4 regions of the Virgibacillus sp. LDC1 genome follow, and region 3 is predicted to be linked to each of the others. Evidence: a T-box and tRNA genes for the amino acid it is inferred to sense, from the RefSeq annotation. Region 3 holds a T-box; the other regions hold tRNA genes.
What was found. A T-box is a leader RNA that pairs with one kind of tRNA and senses whether it is charged. The one in region 3 lies ahead of leuS (leucine--tRNA ligase), so its partner is inferred to be a tRNA-Leu.

Region 1 (4,324 bases), 4.0 Mb from region 3:
GTGGGCTTGTCGCTCATCATCGTGTGGATCATCGATTATGTCATCGTTCGGAGGGTACCGGCGATCAAGACATTTCTGAATGCCTGATTCGGTTCTATACTCTAACTACAATAAGGGGTGGCGGTTCATGATCATAAAAAGCCGTGTTATATTATCCGTACTACTGTCGGTCCTGCTGTTGAGCGCTTGTTCGGCCAATCCCGGCGCAGCCGACCGGTATGAAAAAGAAATCCCGCTGATCGCCGAGGTGAACATTCCGGAGACGTTATCTGTGCATCAACCGGAGACCATTGAAATCATTCTCACCCAGGCTGGCCAAAGAGTGCCCGGTGCGGATTTTGTCCACTACGAACTGTGGAGCCATGACGGCTCCTTGCGGGATCCCATGACGGACGCGGTAGAGGTCGGTGATGGCGTGTACACGGTAACCAAAACCTTCGATAAAGAGGGGCTGTATTTCATCAAGCTGCACAGCGGCAACAACGGTTCCATCATCATTCCCCAAAAACCGTTCGCGGTCGGCAAACTGTCCGAGGCCGAGCTTGCCTACCTGCAAGCAGGAACTCCGACATTTCAAGAAGGTACGGCAGAACATCATCATTAATACAAGTGGATTAGGACAAGAACCGGCGCCGAATGTCCGGCGTCGGGATCATGCATTCACTGGATTGCCCAAACCACCGGTAACGGTTCTTCGCTACCCAGCGGTACACCAGGTTACGTAAGAATGGGGGAATCAGAATCAGGATATACGACAGCGGCCAAGGAAAGCGAAGACGCCGTGCAATCCGCAGAGCTCCCGTCGACCTTGTGTAATACCTCCCCTGTTCAATCAGCACCATCGTTTCCGTAGTATCTCCACGAAGCCCTCCCTGCCTCAACAGCTCCTGACCGATCTCGGATTGCAGCGAAGCGAACCGGAAAGCACCCGCGGGATCTCGCTTGATAATGAACTGGGTCAGCCCCTGGCACAAATGGCAGACGCCATCAATCAGCACAATCGCATATTCCTCATGATTTTCGGTTGCACGATTCTTCATATCTTTCTTCGCTCCCTTCACGCCATAAAAAAAGAAAAAACGCAGGAGCCCTCTCCTACGCTTGATCAAGTACGCTTATTGGTTTATTACTCAGCAGCTTTGTTCAGCCACTCGCCGTCTTTCATCTGCTGGTCGAATTCGTTCGAGAATTTCTCCATGCATTTGCATATGAAATCCTTACGACAAACCGGGCAAGGTACTTTCCCAAGTCGGCTAAGCGCAGTCAGTTTCCATTCCGGGAAGCGGTTATAGAATACGCGAATATCCGTTCCGTCAGCCGTGTGGATAATGAATTCGTAAAGCCCTTCTTTTTCATTGCTTCCAGCTGTGGTCACATTTGCAATCTGCGGTCTGTATGGCATGTTCATCACCCGTTTATTTTATTTAAATTCCCTATGACTGGTTTGTACTTTCTGGTACTTAGTCATATTAAAGAATTTTAGGGGTGATGTCAACCGAAGAACACATCCAGGATCGAGCCAAGCTGCCCCCTCTTTTTACCTTCTAATATATCCGGGTTGAACACTTCCACATATCCGCAGTTCGTGCAGGAAACAAATAGGAAATGATTGTGCTGAATATCAAACATCTTGCTCAGCCCGGCCCCTGACATCGAGACCTCTTTTGTCTGGCAGTGATTCCCTCCGCATTTGCTGCATACAAACCGTTCCTCTATCATTTGTTCAATACTCATCTTAAGCGCCCCTTTCCAATTCATAGCTTTAACTGAAATACGGAGTATCATGTAAAAAGTTTCATATTCCGCGTAAGCCGACAAAAAAGGATGGCCCTCCATTTCAGAGGACCATCCGAATTCCTTTATGGTTAGCTTACGCTTAACTCCACGTCGATGTTGCCTCGGGTTGCCTTGGAATAAGGGCAGAACGCATGCGCCTTCTTCGCGAGGTCCTCCGCCTGGCTTCGTTCGATTCCCGGCATTTCGATCTTCAGCTTCACCGCAAGCTTAAAGCCGTCAGCGCCTTCGTCCTTTCCGATCATGACCTGGGAGTGGATCACAACGTCCTTGAGCTCGACGCCCTCTTTACGGGCGATATTAGCCAGAGCGCTTTCGTAACAGGCGCCATAGCCGGCCGCAAACAGCTGCTCCGGATTGGTTCCGTCACCGCCCGGTCCTCCAAGCTCCTTCGGCATGCTTAATTTGTGATTAAGAACCCCATCCGTAGATTCGACAGAGCCTTCGCGCCCTCCAATGACTTTTACATCTGCTGTGTATAATGGTTTCATGCTCGTTCATCTCCTTCATGCCCTATTATGATCTCTACATGTACTCTTTAAACTTGCAGCACAAATTGAAACGATAAATAGGCCAACTCGCAAAAGAAACAGCATGTCCCGACTCGCAAAGCAAATAAAAAAAGCTGTTTATCAATGGAAGAATTCCTCCTGATAAACAGCTTCTTTATGAAGTATGCGGTAGAGAGGACTCGAACCTCCACGGGTATACACCCACTACCCCCTCAAGATAGCGTGTCTGCCATTCCACCACTACCGCATGTTGTAAGGGATGTTCTGTAGCGAACATTCCCTATTATACTGTTCCATCATACAAAAGTAAAGAACCAAATTGTGGATCATGGGCTTAGGCGTATGAGCTGCTAAGTCTTGTCGTTTCGCTTTTCCTTCCGGTATGCTGAGAACTCGATATATTCACGGATAAACTCCTTCTCATTCTCTGCCAATCCGGACATGAAGGGAAGATCGGACGATTCCGCATCCACTCCATACTCCCCACGCGCTTCCCTGACTCGGGTAGGGTTGCCCTTGCCAATAATCAACCAGTCCAAGCTTACGGAAAAGAATGCTGCAATCTCAATCAATTTATTCGTGCTCGGCGTTGTTTTCCCCCTCTTCCAATCACCAAAATTTCCTGTGCTGATTCCGAGGGTTTCACAAAACGCCTTCTTGGTCATACCTCGGCTTTCTATGAGATGTTCGATTCGTTGGTAAATAGATTGCATCAAACAACCGCCTTCCTAGTTCTCTTTGAAAGAAAATTACTTATGTACGTATTTTTCTCTTGCAAAACCACTTAATTACGTGTATAATCAAATATATATTGCCTAAATTATACCATAGTACTCATTGTTCGTTGTATCTTTTACTCATGAGTCTATTCAGTACGAGGAGCGAGTCATTTGCCCTACGATACCATGATCACATCTTGGAATAATGCGGTTCATTCCTTGAATAAAGGATTGATGATCATTACGCCGGATGGCATCATAGACAAAATTAACGATCCACTCATTACCATGGCCGAAAGATATGGTGTTTCCCCTGAGTTTGGATGGCAGGGGGCATCTTTTTTTAATATCGCTTCCCAGCCCTTGAGTTTGGCTTCATTCGATCATTTTTTCCATGAGCTGGATGTGCCCTCCGTAAGAGATGTTATGCTGGGTAAGCAGCCTGATTATTCCTTTGAATATGCAGTGCCATGGAACGGCCAAGAGAATTGGGTGTTATGTGAGGTACTGCCGCTGCTTATCAACAAGGACCGTCGTATTCACGGAGCTATGATATCATTTACGGATATTACGAAGTTCAAACGTAAGGAACTGCTGCTGGAACAAGCGCTGGCTCACAGTTTTCCCCTTCCCGGGCATATTCCCATCTGCGCCGTATGCAAATACGTTCACCACGCGGAAGAATGGGAGCCCGTGGAGAGCTATTTGGAGAGCCGCCTCCCCATTGAATTCACCCACGACATCTGTCCGGATTGCATTCGCAGATTATACCCCAAGTACTCATCCATCCTTGATGATCCGGAATTACTCGATTAACTCTCTGCCTACATACAACAACACGAAATAAGCAGCTTCAATATCCGGCTTTATCACGGATATGAGGCTGCTTATTCATGCTTAACGCATCATTCTCATATTACGCGTTCACAAAACGAAGCAGAGGGCTTATCAGAGCAGGCAGTACCGAGACGTGGCCTTCTCCCTCAACTTCATTAAACGTAGTCTCCAGCAGCTCATCATGCCCTTTGAGGAATGCATAGAGCTCCCTGGCGTCTTGAACCATGGACGGCTTCTCCTCGGCTCCCACGTACAGACGCAGCTGTTTGCGCTGTCCACTCTGCTGTAAACGGGTTTTTCCCTCTTCCCATCGTTTGTACAGCACGTAGTTCTTCCACCACACCGAGGGACAGGCCGCAATATACCGCGAAAAGGTCTCCGGTCTGGTGAATAAGGTATACAAGGTAAAATAACCACCGAGCGAGTGCCCGAACAGCGCCTGCTTTGAACGGTTCACCTCGT
Region 2 (4,324 bases), 160 kb from region 3:
TGATATTCACCCGTTGACCACGATTGTCCTCATACTTGTAGGCGGCGATTTCTTCGGGCTGCTTGGCATCCTGCTCGCCATTCCAGCCTACATGATCGTCAAAATTATCGTGGTACGGATTTACGAACTGTTCCTTGCCGAAAAAGTAGAGGACGCATAATAAACTCGAGTTACTGGAGACAAACAACTTCCATTTGCAAAAAAAAGGATGTCCCCGCCAACTTCACGATGGCTGCTGGGGACATCCTTTATGTAAAAGAATCACGCATTGCCGCGCAGGGATCGAACCACAAAATCATGCTCGTCCTTGCGCAAAATCATCCCGTTTGACAGGGTAACGGTATCCTCGTCGTGAGAAGTCAGGATGGCCTGTGATGACACCAGTCGATTGTCCCTCCATATCATCACAGAAGATCCAAAATAGACGGCATTATCGAATTGAATGGTATGATTCACGACATAACCGATGGAGTTCAAGGCCGGGTATGCGTTTCTCGGCATAATTCTATGAATAGCGCGAAACGGTATTACAAGCTCACCCGGGCCTAGAATCACTTTTTCCTGAACGGGATCCCACCCTTTCAACACACCTTCAACCGTGCTTTTCGCCCCGTCTAAACGCTGAATGACTACATGACGACCAATCCAATGCTTCATGAAGGTCACCTCTCGCGGATTATTCATCTCCATCGCCCGGTGTGCTCGGGATGTCCCAATTCACCGGATCCATACCCTTTTGCATTAAAAAAGCATTCGATGCTGAAAATGGACGACTACCGAAGAATCCTTTATGTGCTGCAAACGGACTCGGATGACTGGACTCAAGCACCTTGTGCCGGCTTCGGTCTATGAAGGAACCTTTCTTCTGTGCGTAACTTCCCCATAATATAAAAACCATTGGCTGATCACGTTCATTCAGTTTCGTAATGACCGTGTCGGTGAATTTCTCCCACCCGATCCCTTTATGCGAGTTCGGCTCGCTTTCGCGAACCGTAAGCACTGCATTGAGAAGCAAGACTCCTTGATCCGCCCACGATTGTAAGGAGCCGTGATGGGGAATCGAGATTCCCAGATCCGAAGCAAGCTCCTTATGTATATTTCGTAAAGATGGAGGAATCGCAACCCCGGGCGAGACGGAAAAGCTCAGTCCCTGTGCCTGCCTACGACCGTGATACGGGTCTTGTCCCAAAATAACGACTTTGGTTGATTGGTACGATGTTTGCTGAAGAGCCCGAAATATATCTTCCTTGGGGGGATACACCGTGCTGCGCCGGTATTCCTCGTCCACCCGTTCCATCAAATCTTGAAAATAAGGCTTATCCATTTCTCCCTGCAGAATAAGGTCCCAATCATTGTTAAACATCCGCATGTCTCCTCTCTCCTCCTCACACAGGCCAGCATGGAATCATAAAAGAATGCGATTTCTATAATCGGAACACCATTACAACTTCCGTTCATTTTGAATCCAATAACAACACTCATCATGAATTGACCTTGTGTCGATTTAAAAAATAAGCCGGCACCCATACGGGGGCCGACTTATTTTGCATCTTACCAGACGCTGTTATAATGCCGAGGACGGGGGTCGAACCCGTACGGTAGTCACCTACCGCAGGATTTTAAGTCCTGTGCGTCTGCCAATTCCGCCACCCCGGCATATTTATCCGCGCATGTTCCTAGCGTCGTTCACGTTCACTTCCATAGCCTAAGGTACGCGTCGAATTCGCAATAGGTTGCGATCTCATTCCGATATCTAGGTGTGCACATTTCGTCTTAGCGACAAAATTGATAATACCATGTCCAACCATATGATGTCAATATATGAAACTCATAATTTTTCGCATCACCCCCATCTAGGCCTCATTCTCGATTGCTTCGAGCAGCCGCTCTAATTCATCGATTCAAATGCTTCAGTTTGTCATAAAGAATAATTTTACCGTTATCACCAAATGATAAATAGGCTTGCATTGTCATATGCGAAGACTAGAACAGCAGAGAAAAGGATACCGCCCACCATGAAAAAACTCTCAACCATCATATTGTTCGCTATCTCCGCCTCCCTTTGCTACCCGAATGTTGTCAACGCCGAGCGTGCGCCATCCACTTCCAAAGGCAGGGGTTATTATGAAGAACGCGGCGAGATTGTATGGGAAGTCCCCACACACAACAAGGTAATTGCCCTTACCTTTGACGATGGCCCGGACGAGCAGAATACCGTTCAAATTCTGGATCTGTTACAGCAATATAACGCCAAGGCCACCTTCTTCGTTGTTGGCAGCCGGGTGGAGAAACACCCTGAGATCGTAGCGCGAGAGCTGCATGAAGGACATGAGATCGGCAATCACTCTTACTCCCATCCTCCCTTTCACAATATTGACGTCAGCAAGTTAACGAGCGAACTGAACCGGACGCAGGATGCAATCTTTCATGCAACCGGCATTCGAACCGCTCTCTTTCGTCCACCCGGAGGCAGCTATAATGAAGCGATTGTTCGAACGAGCAAGGATTTCGGTATGCTGACCGTATTATGGTCATGGCACCAGGACACGCTGGACTGGCGAAAGCCCGGCGTTAACCGGATTGTCAAAAAAGTGCTGGATAATGCTCACAATGGAGACATCGTACTGATGCACGACTTTGTGCCAAGCAGTACACAGACGGTAGAGGCTCTCAAAGTGATTTTACCGGAGCTGCAAAAGAGAGGCTACGAGTTTGTGACCGTTTCGGAGCTGCTCTCCTATCACGAGAAAACGCGTAAGTTCATTGAAGTTAACCATTAATGAAACAGATGCCACGTTCTGCAATAACCGCTGCCTCCTAATGGTAACGGTTATTTTTTGAAGCTGCTGGATCCGAAAACACACAGTCCAATTTTCTCTTGAACTTATCAATTTCATCTGATAAGATACAGAACGAACGTTCAGTATATAAATTTTGAATATGGCCGAGGGTTATGAGGGGGTGCATGCGTGAACAAAAAACAACAACAAACCGAAGATACCAAGCGACGCATAGCCGAAGCCGCCAAGGCGCTTTTTATGCAGAAGGGTTACAAATCAACGTCTATAGAGGAGATCGTTGAAGCCACCGGAAGCAGCAAAGGGAATATCTATTATCATTTTAAGAGCAAGGAAGGGCTGTTTCTGTATCTGATCGAGGAATGGGACCTCGAGTGGGAACAGAAATGGAACAGTAAAGAGCAGCATTACACCACCACCGTCGACAAGCTGTACGGAATAGCCGAACAATTGGTGTTTGATGATCTGAACCACCCCTTCTCCAAGGCACTTGATGAATTTATGAACAGCAATGGAGCTGTTACCGAGGAAGTAGAGCAACGAATCGTCCAGATTATCCGGAGCCATTTGGAATTCAATCAGAAATTGCTGCAGCAAGGGATGGATCGCGGGGAGTTTGAGAATCATAATGTGGAGCAGCTGTCCGTCATCTTTGAGAGCCTCATTGTTGGCTTAAGCCAGATGTCCCGTATAACTAAGGTGGAAAATGCCCTTTCCCTTTATCATGCCGCCATCAAAGTATTTCTGCATGGCATTGAAAAGAAATCATGAAAAACTGGCCCCTTTTTCATGCTCTATTATAAACCGAACGTTCAGTATATAATCAATCGAATGACGATCATTTTCATCATGGCCTTATTAAATCGTCTTTTATTTTTGGAGGAATCATCATGTCATTACTGATGCGAAACAATGGAGCCATTCTGCTCCTCATGTTCAATATATTTCTAGTCTTCACCGGGATCGGGCTCGTCATACCTATTATGCCAACCTATATGACGGAACTGCATATTAGCGGAAGCACGGTAGGTATGCTCGTTGCCGCTTTTTCATTAACACAGCTGTTATTCTCGCCACTTGCGGGAAGATTGTCCGACACCATCGGACGTAAAAAAATCATCATCTCCGGCATGATTGTGTTCGCCGTATCGGAATGGTTGTTCGGAGCTGCCAGCACACCGCCGCTCTTGTTCGCCTCGAGAATGCTGGGCGGAATCGGCGCTGCACTGATTATGCCCGCTGTCATGGCCTACACGGCTGATGTGACTTCGAATGAGGAACGCGCCAGGGGTATGGGGTTCATTAATGCTGCGATTACGACAGGCTTCATCATCGGACCGGGCATCGGTGGATTTATCGCCGAATTTGGCATTCGCGTTCCTTTCTACGCCGCGGCCGTTGCGGGAGGAATTGCTGCGCTGGTCACACTGCTGCTGCTTCCGGAATCATCCGCCAAGCAGGAAGCACCTACCGTACTGGGACGGAAGAAGGAGAGCCTGGCTGTCCAGCTGGTGCGTTCTTTCAGG
Region 3 (4,324 bases):
AAGATGACGTGACGGCTTATGCGGAATACGAGAATGGTGCTACGGCCGTGTTTATTACGACAACGGGTGAAGCGCCGGGCACTAACCGATATGAAGTGACGGGGGACCGCGGAAAAATCGTCATCGAGGACGGCAAGCTTACCTTCTGGCGCCTCCGTGTGCCTGAGCCGGAATTCAATCGGCAGTTTACCGGGGGCTTCGGCGAACCGGAATGCTGGAAATGCGAGGTGCCGATCTGGGGGGATAATCCGCATCATAGCGGCATTATCCAGAACTTTGCGGATGCCATTTTGCATGGAACGCCATTGATTGCCCCGGGTGAAGAGGGAATCCATGGATTGACGCTGTCCAATGCCATGCATCTGTCCACCTGGACCGACAATTGGGTTGATCTGCCTCTTAACGAAGACCTGTATTACGAAATGCTGCAGGAACGGATCACACATTCTTCCGCTCAGAAAACGGTCAAGGAGATCGGGGCGGTGGATATGAGCAAAACGTTTGGATCCTACTAAATTATAATCGGGGGGCGCGTGGTATGGACCGCAGTAATGGAATGCTCTATGCGCCGGTGGGCAAAGCCCAGCCGGTGTGCAAGCCCGGAGAGTTTATGTTTGCCGCCATGTCGCTGGAGCATGGCCATATATACGGCATGTGTAACGGATTAATCGAGGCCGGGGCGACGTTGAAGTGGGTGTATGACTCAGACCCCGCGAAGGTTGCGGCTTTTTGCAAGGCTTATCCGAGTGTAACGGTCGCTTCGTCCGAGGCACAAGTGCTTCAGGATGCGGAGGTTCATCTGGTAGCGGCTGCCGCCATTCCTTCGGAAAGATGCGAGCTTGGCCTGAAGGTCATGTCGCATGGCAAGGATTATTTTACGGATAAAACGCCTTTCACCACGCTGGAGCAGGTGAACGCAGCTCGCGCGAAAGCCGAGGAGACAGGTAAGAAGTACATGGTCTATTACAGTGAACGGCTGCATGTGGAGAGTGCCGTCCATGCAGGAAGTCTGATCCAGGACGGGGCAATCGGGCGAGTGGTGCAGGTGATGGGAACAGGACCGCACCGATTAAATGCGCCCTCCCGTCCGGACTGGTTTTTCCGTCATCAACAGTACGGCGGCATTCTGTGTGATATCGGCTCCCACCAGATTGAACAGTTTTTGTTTTATGCGGGCTGCCGCGATGCCAAGGTGCTCAGCAGCAAGGTGGGCAATTATGCGAATCCGGAGTACCCGGAGCTGGAGGATTTCGGAGATGCAACGCTAGTGGGGGACAACGGGGCCACGAATTATTTCCGTGTCGACTGGCTGACACCTGGAGGCCTTGGCACCTGGGGCGACGGAAGAACCTTTATTCTGGGCACAGAAGGATACATTGAGCTTCGCAAATACATCGATATCGCAAGGAATCCGCAGGGCGATCATCTGTACCTGGTTAATGGCGAGGGAGAGTTTCATATGGAGCTTCGAGGCAAGGTAGGCTACCCATTCTTCGGAGAGCTTATCCTCGATTGTCTGGAACGTACGGAACATGCCATGTCCCAGGAGCACGCCTTCAAAGCCGGAGAGTTGTGCGTGATTGCCCAAAATGAAGCCGTGCGCATTCCATAAAATCATATATAATAGAGAAAACCCCGTTACGTTGAGGGTTATATAACTCCAAAATCGCTAAAGGGGCGATTCTCTAGATGACCTCATCTTCCCATATGATGCCGGGATTTGATCGCATGCAGCTGCAAGCGCCGTTTGATCTGATCTATTACAATGAACGGCCGTTGTCGGGCGGGCAGTTTCATTCGCATGCTTTTTATGAGATTTATTACTTTCACGAAGGACGCTGCACTTATTTGATCGGTGATTCCATTTTTGCCCTGAAGCCGGGGGATCTGCTCCTGATGAACGGGCTCACGCTCCATTGTCCGAATGTAGAGCCTGATTCCAGATACGTCAGAAGCATTCTGCATTTCGATCCTGCCTGGATTTGCAAGGGGCTTTCGGAGACGGCCAGATCGATATTGCTGGACCCCTTCGAAACGCTGCGTAATCATCGCATGACACTGACAGGGGCAAACCGTGACGAATTCGAAGGGATGCTGGCCGATATACATCGTCTCTCGGCATCCACGACCGGTTTTCGCCAGGAGCGGATGACCTTGCGTATTCAGGAGATGATGTACGTCATCGCGGACTGGTGCCAGGACGCTGTGCAGGATCAGGACTCCATCTCCGAGAAAGAGCGGCATGTCCAGCATGTCGTATCGTTTGTCGAGGAAAACTACATGCATGATCTGACGCTGGAGCGAATCGCCCGCGATATGCATATTACGAAACACTATTTATCCTCCTTGTTTAAGGAGGTTACCGGAACGACGGTGTTTAAATATTTGTATCACCGGCGGATTAACCAAGCTAAAATTTTGCTCAGGCTCCACCCGCATCTCAGCATCACGGAAATCAGCCAGGCATCAGGTTTCAAGCATTTGGCTCATTTCAGCCGGATGTTCAAGGCCATGGTCGGGACGACGCCGGAATATTATCGCAGAAACGGTGAAGAGCTTCCGTTGACTTGATCGGACTTTTTGGGTATAATAGCCACATTAAAACGGTAATATGAACGCGATGATGAGGATCAATCGTTCCACTTTCGATCATGCAGAGAGCCGGTGTCTGGTGAAAACCGGTTGACGATAGGGATGAACTCGCCTCGGAGCAATGGTGTTAACCCGGCCGCTGGAGGGCTGTATTCCGGCAGATTCGGCCGCTGAAGCACCGTCGTCTCATCCGCGATAAGGATGCAAAGGGAGTGAAAGGCAAAGCATGCCTTTGGCTAACTAGGGTGGTACCACGGGAATCAAACCTCTCGTCCCTAGCGATCAGCGCTATGGATGATGAGGTTTTTTTGTTTTTTGGGCAATGGCATAGGCCTTGTCTCTCGACTGTGAAGGAGGAGCAATGAAGTATGACGGACAATCAACCAACCGGCCACGGCTACCAGCCGCAGGCCATCGAACCGAAATGGCAGCAATACTGGGATGAGAACAAAACCTTTAAAACGGAAGATTCATCATCCAAACCGAAATTTTACGCACTGGATATGTTTCCGTACCCATCAGGCGCAGGCTTGCATGTAGGACATCCGGAGGGGTATACAGCGACTGACATCGTGTCCCGTTACAAGCGGATGCGCGGATACAACGTGCTTCATCCTATGGGATGGGATGCTTTCGGTCTGCCAGCGGAGCAGTATGCAATGGATACAGGCAAACATCCTCGCGAGTTTACCGTGCAGAATATTGATACGTTCCGCCGCCAGATCAAATCTCTCGGCTTCTCGTATGATTGGGACCGTGAGATCAGCACAACCGATCCGGAATATTATAAATGGACCCAGTGGATCTTTATCCAGCTCTATAAGCGCGGTCTTGCCTATGTGGCTGAAGTGCCGGTGAACTGGTGCGAAGCGCTCGGTACCGTGCTTGCGAACGAAGAGGTCATCGACGGCAAGAGCGAACGCGGAGGCCATCCGGTCGTACGTAAACCGATGCGCCAATGGATTCTGCGTATTACCGAATATGCGGATCGTCTGCTTGAGGATCTGGATGAACTGGACTGGAGCGAAAGCCTGAAGGATATGCAGCGCAACTGGATCGGCAAATCCACAGGCGCTGAGGTCTGTTTTGACATCGAAGGTTACGATGGTCATCTGGAGGTGTTCACAACCCGTCCGGATACGCTGTTCGGGGCAACCTACTGCGTCCTGGCGCCGGAGCATGACCTCGTCGATAAAATTACGCCAGCCGATCAGCGTGAAGCCGTCAAGGCTTATCAAGATCAAGCAGCCCGTAAAAGCGACTTGGAGCGGACGGATTTGGCCAAGGATAAAACCGGTGTATTTACGGGTGCATACGCCATCAATCCGGTAAACGGCGCTAAGGTGCCGATCTGGATCGCGGATTATGTGCTTGCCGGCTACGGAACGGGGGCCATCATGGCGGTTCCGGGTCATGACAGCCGCGACTGGGAGTTCGCGAAGCAATTCGGTCTTCCGATTATTGAAGTCGTTCAGGGTGGAAATGTCGAGGAGGAAGCATACAGCGGCAGTGGCGCGCATGTGAATTCCGGCTTCTTGAACGGGTTGGACAATGAAGCGGCTATCCAGGCGATGAATGAATGGCTGGAAAAAGAGGGCAAGGGCAAAAAGAAGGTAACTTACCGTCTGCGCGACTGGCTGTTCAGCCGTCAACGCTACTGGGGTGAGCCGATTCCGATTCTGCATTTGGAAGACGGAACGATGAAGACCGTGCCTGAGGATCAGCTTCCATT
Region 4 (4,324 bases), 3.2 Mb from region 3:
AGTCCCCATGGTATTCGCCCGGCGCAAAAAAACGCTGCTCGCCGATCCAGACGCCTTATGTGAGCGGGTTCCGTCTTTCACCAAGGGCATTGTCACGGACATTATGGTATCGCGCCAGTTTATCGGTGAAGGGGATAAATTGCTCTTCATTGATGACATTATCGCGAACGGAGACGCTGCAAGAGGCCTGATCAAGATCATTGAACGGGCAGGGGCGGAATTAATCGGGCTTGGCGTTGTGATTGAAAAGAGTTTCCAGGCCGGAGCGAGAACGCTGCGCGAACAGAATGTTCATGTGGAGTCGCTTGTCACCATATCGTCGCTTGAGGACGGCAAGATTACGTTCAGCTAGGATCAGGATTATATCAAGCGCTTATGGCATGACAGGATAGAGCTGAAAGGTAGGCCTTAAGTCATGAACGTTTGTACCCTGGCCTTTGGCGTGCGTAATCATGGAAATTCGTAGACGAATTTAAATGCATTTCAGCCTAAAATCACAACAAAATCTTTTCGCCTCCGTGATTTTCGCTTATAATAAAGAGGTAGGCAAGAGAGAGGAGGCAGCACCATGGGGAAACAACCTGTAACCGAGCCGTTTTTGATTGAGAAGCTGAATGAAGCAAAGGTACATTTTGAACGTGCTTTGGATTGTAAACATACGGAGTTTGATGATCTATATCCCTATATGATTGAACATCCTCAGTTTTTCTGGTACAAACGCTATGTTGCCTGGTCAGAACTGCTGACGATTGCCGGATTGTGTGAGGAGGTTTCCTTCGAGTGGAAGGAACAGTTTACGCCTCAGCAGGTAGAATATATCGAAAAGCGCGTCATGTCTTCAACCGTTCTGGATTTTTGGTACGAGAAGAATGACAGTATCGAGCCGGCACAGCGTTAATGGGTATATAGAACATCTCTTAGTCGGGATGTTTGTCGATATCGCAACGCATTCAAAAGACCTAAATGATCTCATTTAGGTCTTTTTTTGCACAGTAAGTTTATGAAGGAGGTATGGTGATGATTAGCGATGAAAGACTTGATGAGCTTAGGCTCTCCGGCGAATTGGTCCGGGTTGTGCGGGATGGCTTGGAGACCAATGATATTATAGGCTTTGTCGTAGCCTGGGACCCCGAGCAGGTCATTATACGCCGCAGAAACCGGCGGGTCGTTAAACTGGATCGCCGCTACAGCTACCAGCTTAAAAAAGATCCAAGAGTAAGCCCGATCGAAGAGTAGGCATAGATCTCGCACTCGTCGGACAACTTAACCTCGCATCAAATTTTTTGTGGAAGAGGTGCTTTAGGTTATGGAAATGTCCAATGACAAGGTTTCGGCTTATAAGAATGAAATTCTGAATTTGAAGCAGAGCATGCCGGATATGGCAGAGGCGTATCATCAGTTCACCCGCGTCTGCTTTCAGGATGGCGAGCTGGATGAACGAACGAAGCAGCTGATCGCACTCGGGATCGGACTGTTTGCCAATAATGAGCTGTGTACCTTCTATCATATGGAGGAAGCTCGTGCGAAGGGAGCCTCGGATGCGCAGATTATGGAGGCTGTAGCCGTGGCGTCTGCCGCCAGTGCGGGACATGCTCTCTCGCAGGGACTGACCCGCGTGCAGCATAATCTTCATTGATTCGCGATCACCAATAACCGTCTCACCGGAGCAATCTTGTTCAGGGGGAGACGGTTATTCTCTGTTTAAGGGGCAGCGATTTAGCGGGCGGAAACAGCTGCAGGAGGATGGGCTTGCTCAGAGGACTCGGTCTCGGGCGAGACCAGTCCAAGATAGGCTCGCATGCGGTCCATCATCTCCTCACGGAAGGATGGCCATAGAATGTTCATCGAACCAATGTAACCCCGACATGCATATCGCGCCTGGATTCCTTCCTGGTTTTGCCCGATATCATACACCTTGATCGCCCGCTTGGTAAATTCTTGCTTCACCTCACGAAGAAGCACAGCAGCCCGCTTGGCCCCGTTCCCCACAACCTCTACATACAATTGAGGGCTCTTGAAGACACCGCTCTCCTGAATGATTCGGCAATCCCTTTCAAACACCTTATGGATGCACATCAGCAGCAGGTAACTTTTGATCAATGCTCGTTCCTCCGTCGTAACAGCCGGTATGGCCATCAACATCACCGCCTTTATATAGAAAATGGTCATTGAATGAGAACTTATGTTCTTATTTTAACCGAAAAACAGGTTTTTAATCAAGTTCAAAAAAAATGTTGACTCGATTCACATGGCGTGATATTATATATCTTGTCGCCGCTGATAAGGACTTGTCTCCTATAAGCGATGAACATGATACGCGGTCGTGGCGGAATTGGCAGACGCGCACGGTTCAGGTCCGTGTGGGCTAACCCCCGTGGAGGTTCGAGTCCTCTCGACCGCATTCTTCTAAAGAAGCTCGTAAACTTGCTTTTTAGCAGTTTACGAGCTTCTTTTGTGTTTAGATTTGGAAGGGGCGGGATGTAAGACTTTAACCAAAATAAATGATGCGCGTATTATATTAAATAATGAAATATATGGATAGTTGAAAGAAGGGATTGCCTTGCCAGCTAAGTCATTGGATCCTCAGGAGCAGCTCGCGGCCTATGCTTGGCTGCAAGCATTGGGGACGAATATTGCCGCGCTTGGTCAAACGAAAATGTTGTCCAAAAGAAGGAAGCAGCAGGATGAAGGTCAACGGCTCTCCATCCTTGGAAATGCGATGCAGTCGATAGCCAACGCCGCTCAGGCTAAAATTACCGCGGAGCTGCGGGGCACGGCTGCGAATAAGAAAGCCAACGATTTGACGGTGGCCGGCAATCTTCTGCAATCCGTCGGAAATGCGCTGCAGGTCATTGCGGGAGCGAGAGATTCCTGAATGACGATGCTTTTTACTTTTTGAAGGGGAGCTGAACCGAATCAATAAGGAATATGAAACAAGACGTTTTCCGGCGACGGGAAGTGTCTTGTTTTTATTTCTTAGTAAAAAGGTTGTGTGTCTATGCTGAATGCACCTTGCTTACATATTTGCATACCTTTTCTCAAACAATACGGTTAGGTGTACATTAGCATGAAAATGAATGGAAAGGGGAGTAACCATGCGGAACGTATATAAAAAATCGGCTATCTTGCTGTGTGTGATATGGATCCTCGTGAACGCAGGTCAGATCGGATATGGGGCGGGAGTGATGAGGATCCCAGCGGCAGCTTCTCATCATCAAGAAACAAAAGAGATGCACAAAGAATCCGGGAGCAGCAGGCATGGTCAAGAAGCGAAAGTTAAAAAGTTAGCCGTCATCATCGATGATTTTGGCAATGATCAGAAAGGGACTCAGGAAATGCTCAATCTGCCTGTCAAGATCACGGTCGCCGTGATGCCTTTTTTGTCGACAAGCGTGAAGGACGCCGAAGCCGCGCATCGTCAAGGCCATGACGTCATTATCCATATGCCCATGGAGCCAAAGCAAGGACGATCTTCCTGGCTTGGACCGGGTGCCATTCTGAGTTCGCTCACCGATGAGGAGATTCGTAAACGCATGGAAGAGGCAATCGATTCGGTCCCTTACGCCGTAGGGATTAATAATCATATGGGCTCCAAGGTTACCGGGGATGAGCGGGTCATGTCCATTGTACTCGAAGTATGCAGGGAGAGAGGGTTGTTCTTTATCGACAGCAAGACAAACTACCGCAGCGTGGTTGGCAAATTGGCAGCGGAGAAGGGGATGCCGTCCATCGCCAATGACATATTCCTGGATGATGTTCATACCGTTCAGCACGTGAGCAAGCAGCTGCAGACTGCGGCACAGCATGCGGAAGAGAGAACATCCTGCATTGCCATTGGCCATGTCGGCAAATATGGAACGCGAACGGCAGAAGCACTGAAAGGAACCATTCCGAAACTGCAGACAAAGGTGGAGTTTGTCGGTATCAGCGATCTGGTCAGAGAGCATTCAAGCTGGAGGCCTGATCCGCTTCGTGCGCATTAGCGCAATTGCAGAACCGATGGCAATGTAATGGCATTGTGAGTAACTGGACGGTAAAAGGTTATCGGGCAATGGTCAGCCCACTCCCTGCACGGCCATAAAAAACAATAGCCTTCCATACAAGGCCCCGGTGATTCGGATCCCTATATGGAAGGCTGTACTTATGTTGAGGTGCATTCAATTTATCGGATACGGGAATCGGTGAGCTTGAATTGTCCTACCAGCTGCTGCATGGATTTTGCAATAACTTCAACATTGCCGGAAGTGTACCTTACGCTTTCGATTTCCTGTGTAAGCTCCTGTACCTTGCTCTCCACATCCTTGGAAATCTTCCGGTTCTCCTT

Region 1: it has a tRNA-Leu gene. The T-box ahead of leuS (leucine--tRNA ligase) is inferred to sense a tRNA for this amino acid. The anticodon was not compared.
Region 2: it has a tRNA-Leu gene. The T-box ahead of leuS (leucine--tRNA ligase) is inferred to sense a tRNA for this amino acid. The anticodon was not compared.
Region 4: it has a tRNA-Leu gene. The T-box ahead of leuS (leucine--tRNA ligase) is inferred to sense a tRNA for this amino acid. The anticodon was not compared.

The regions. Positions count from the first base shown of each region.
Region 1 is NZ_JAOXLZ010000001.1:4,194,578-4,198,901, forward strand. Features, by position in the region: gene OHJ21_RS18880 (PepSY-associated TM helix domain-containing protein) at 1-87, shown strand, start outside; gene OHJ21_RS18885 (FixH family protein) at 128-604, shown strand; gene OHJ21_RS18890 (thiol-disulfide oxidoreductase DCC family protein) at 615-1,040, opposite strand; gene OHJ21_RS18895 (hypothetical protein) at 1,127-1,402, opposite strand; gene OHJ21_RS18900 (zinc ribbon domain-containing protein) at 1,492-1,734, opposite strand; gene OHJ21_RS18905 (organic hydroperoxide resistance protein) at 1,866-2,285, opposite strand; tRNA gene OHJ21_RS18910 (tRNA-Leu) at 2,471-2,553, opposite strand; gene OHJ21_RS18915 (helix-turn-helix domain-containing protein) at 2,657-3,019, opposite strand; gene OHJ21_RS18920 (PAS domain-containing protein) at 3,212-3,841, shown strand; gene OHJ21_RS18925 (alpha/beta hydrolase) at 3,942-4,324, opposite strand, start outside.
Region 2 is NZ_JAOXLZ010000001.1:346,467-350,790, reverse strand. Features, by position in the region: gene OHJ21_RS01630 (AI-2E family transporter) at 1-160, shown strand, start outside; gene OHJ21_RS01625 (hypothetical protein) at 262-657, opposite strand; gene OHJ21_RS01620 (uracil-DNA glycosylase) at 677-1,363, opposite strand; tRNA gene OHJ21_RS01615 (tRNA-Leu) at 1,571-1,656, opposite strand; gene OHJ21_RS01610 (polysaccharide deacetylase family protein) at 2,016-2,780, shown strand; gene OHJ21_RS01605 (TetR/AcrR family transcriptional regulator) at 2,970-3,569, shown strand; gene OHJ21_RS01600 (MFS transporter) at 3,689-4,324, shown strand, end outside.
Region 3 is NZ_JAOXLZ010000001.1:185,706-190,029, forward strand. Features, by position in the region: gene OHJ21_RS00865 (Gfo/Idh/MocA family protein) at 1-515, shown strand, start outside; gene OHJ21_RS00870 (Gfo/Idh/MocA family protein) at 539-1,612, shown strand; gene OHJ21_RS00875 (AraC family transcriptional regulator) at 1,690-2,571, shown strand; T-box leader at 2,612-2,872, shown strand; gene leuS (leucine--tRNA ligase) at 2,961-4,324, shown strand, end outside.
Region 4 is NZ_JAOXLZ010000001.1:3,394,572-3,398,895, reverse strand. Features, by position in the region: gene OHJ21_RS15325 (xanthine phosphoribosyltransferase) at 1-352, shown strand, start outside; gene OHJ21_RS15320 (hypothetical protein) at 569-898, shown strand; gene OHJ21_RS15315 (hypothetical protein) at 1,018-1,236, shown strand; gene OHJ21_RS15310 (carboxymuconolactone decarboxylase family protein) at 1,307-1,636, shown strand; gene OHJ21_RS15305 (YhjD family protein) at 1,717-2,136, opposite strand; tRNA gene OHJ21_RS15300 (tRNA-Leu) at 2,318-2,401, shown strand; gene OHJ21_RS15295 (DUF6944 family repetitive protein) at 2,561-2,875, shown strand; gene OHJ21_RS15290 (divergent polysaccharide deacetylase family protein) at 3,096-3,983, shown strand; gene OHJ21_RS15285 (methyl-accepting chemotaxis protein) at 4,163-4,324, opposite strand, start outside.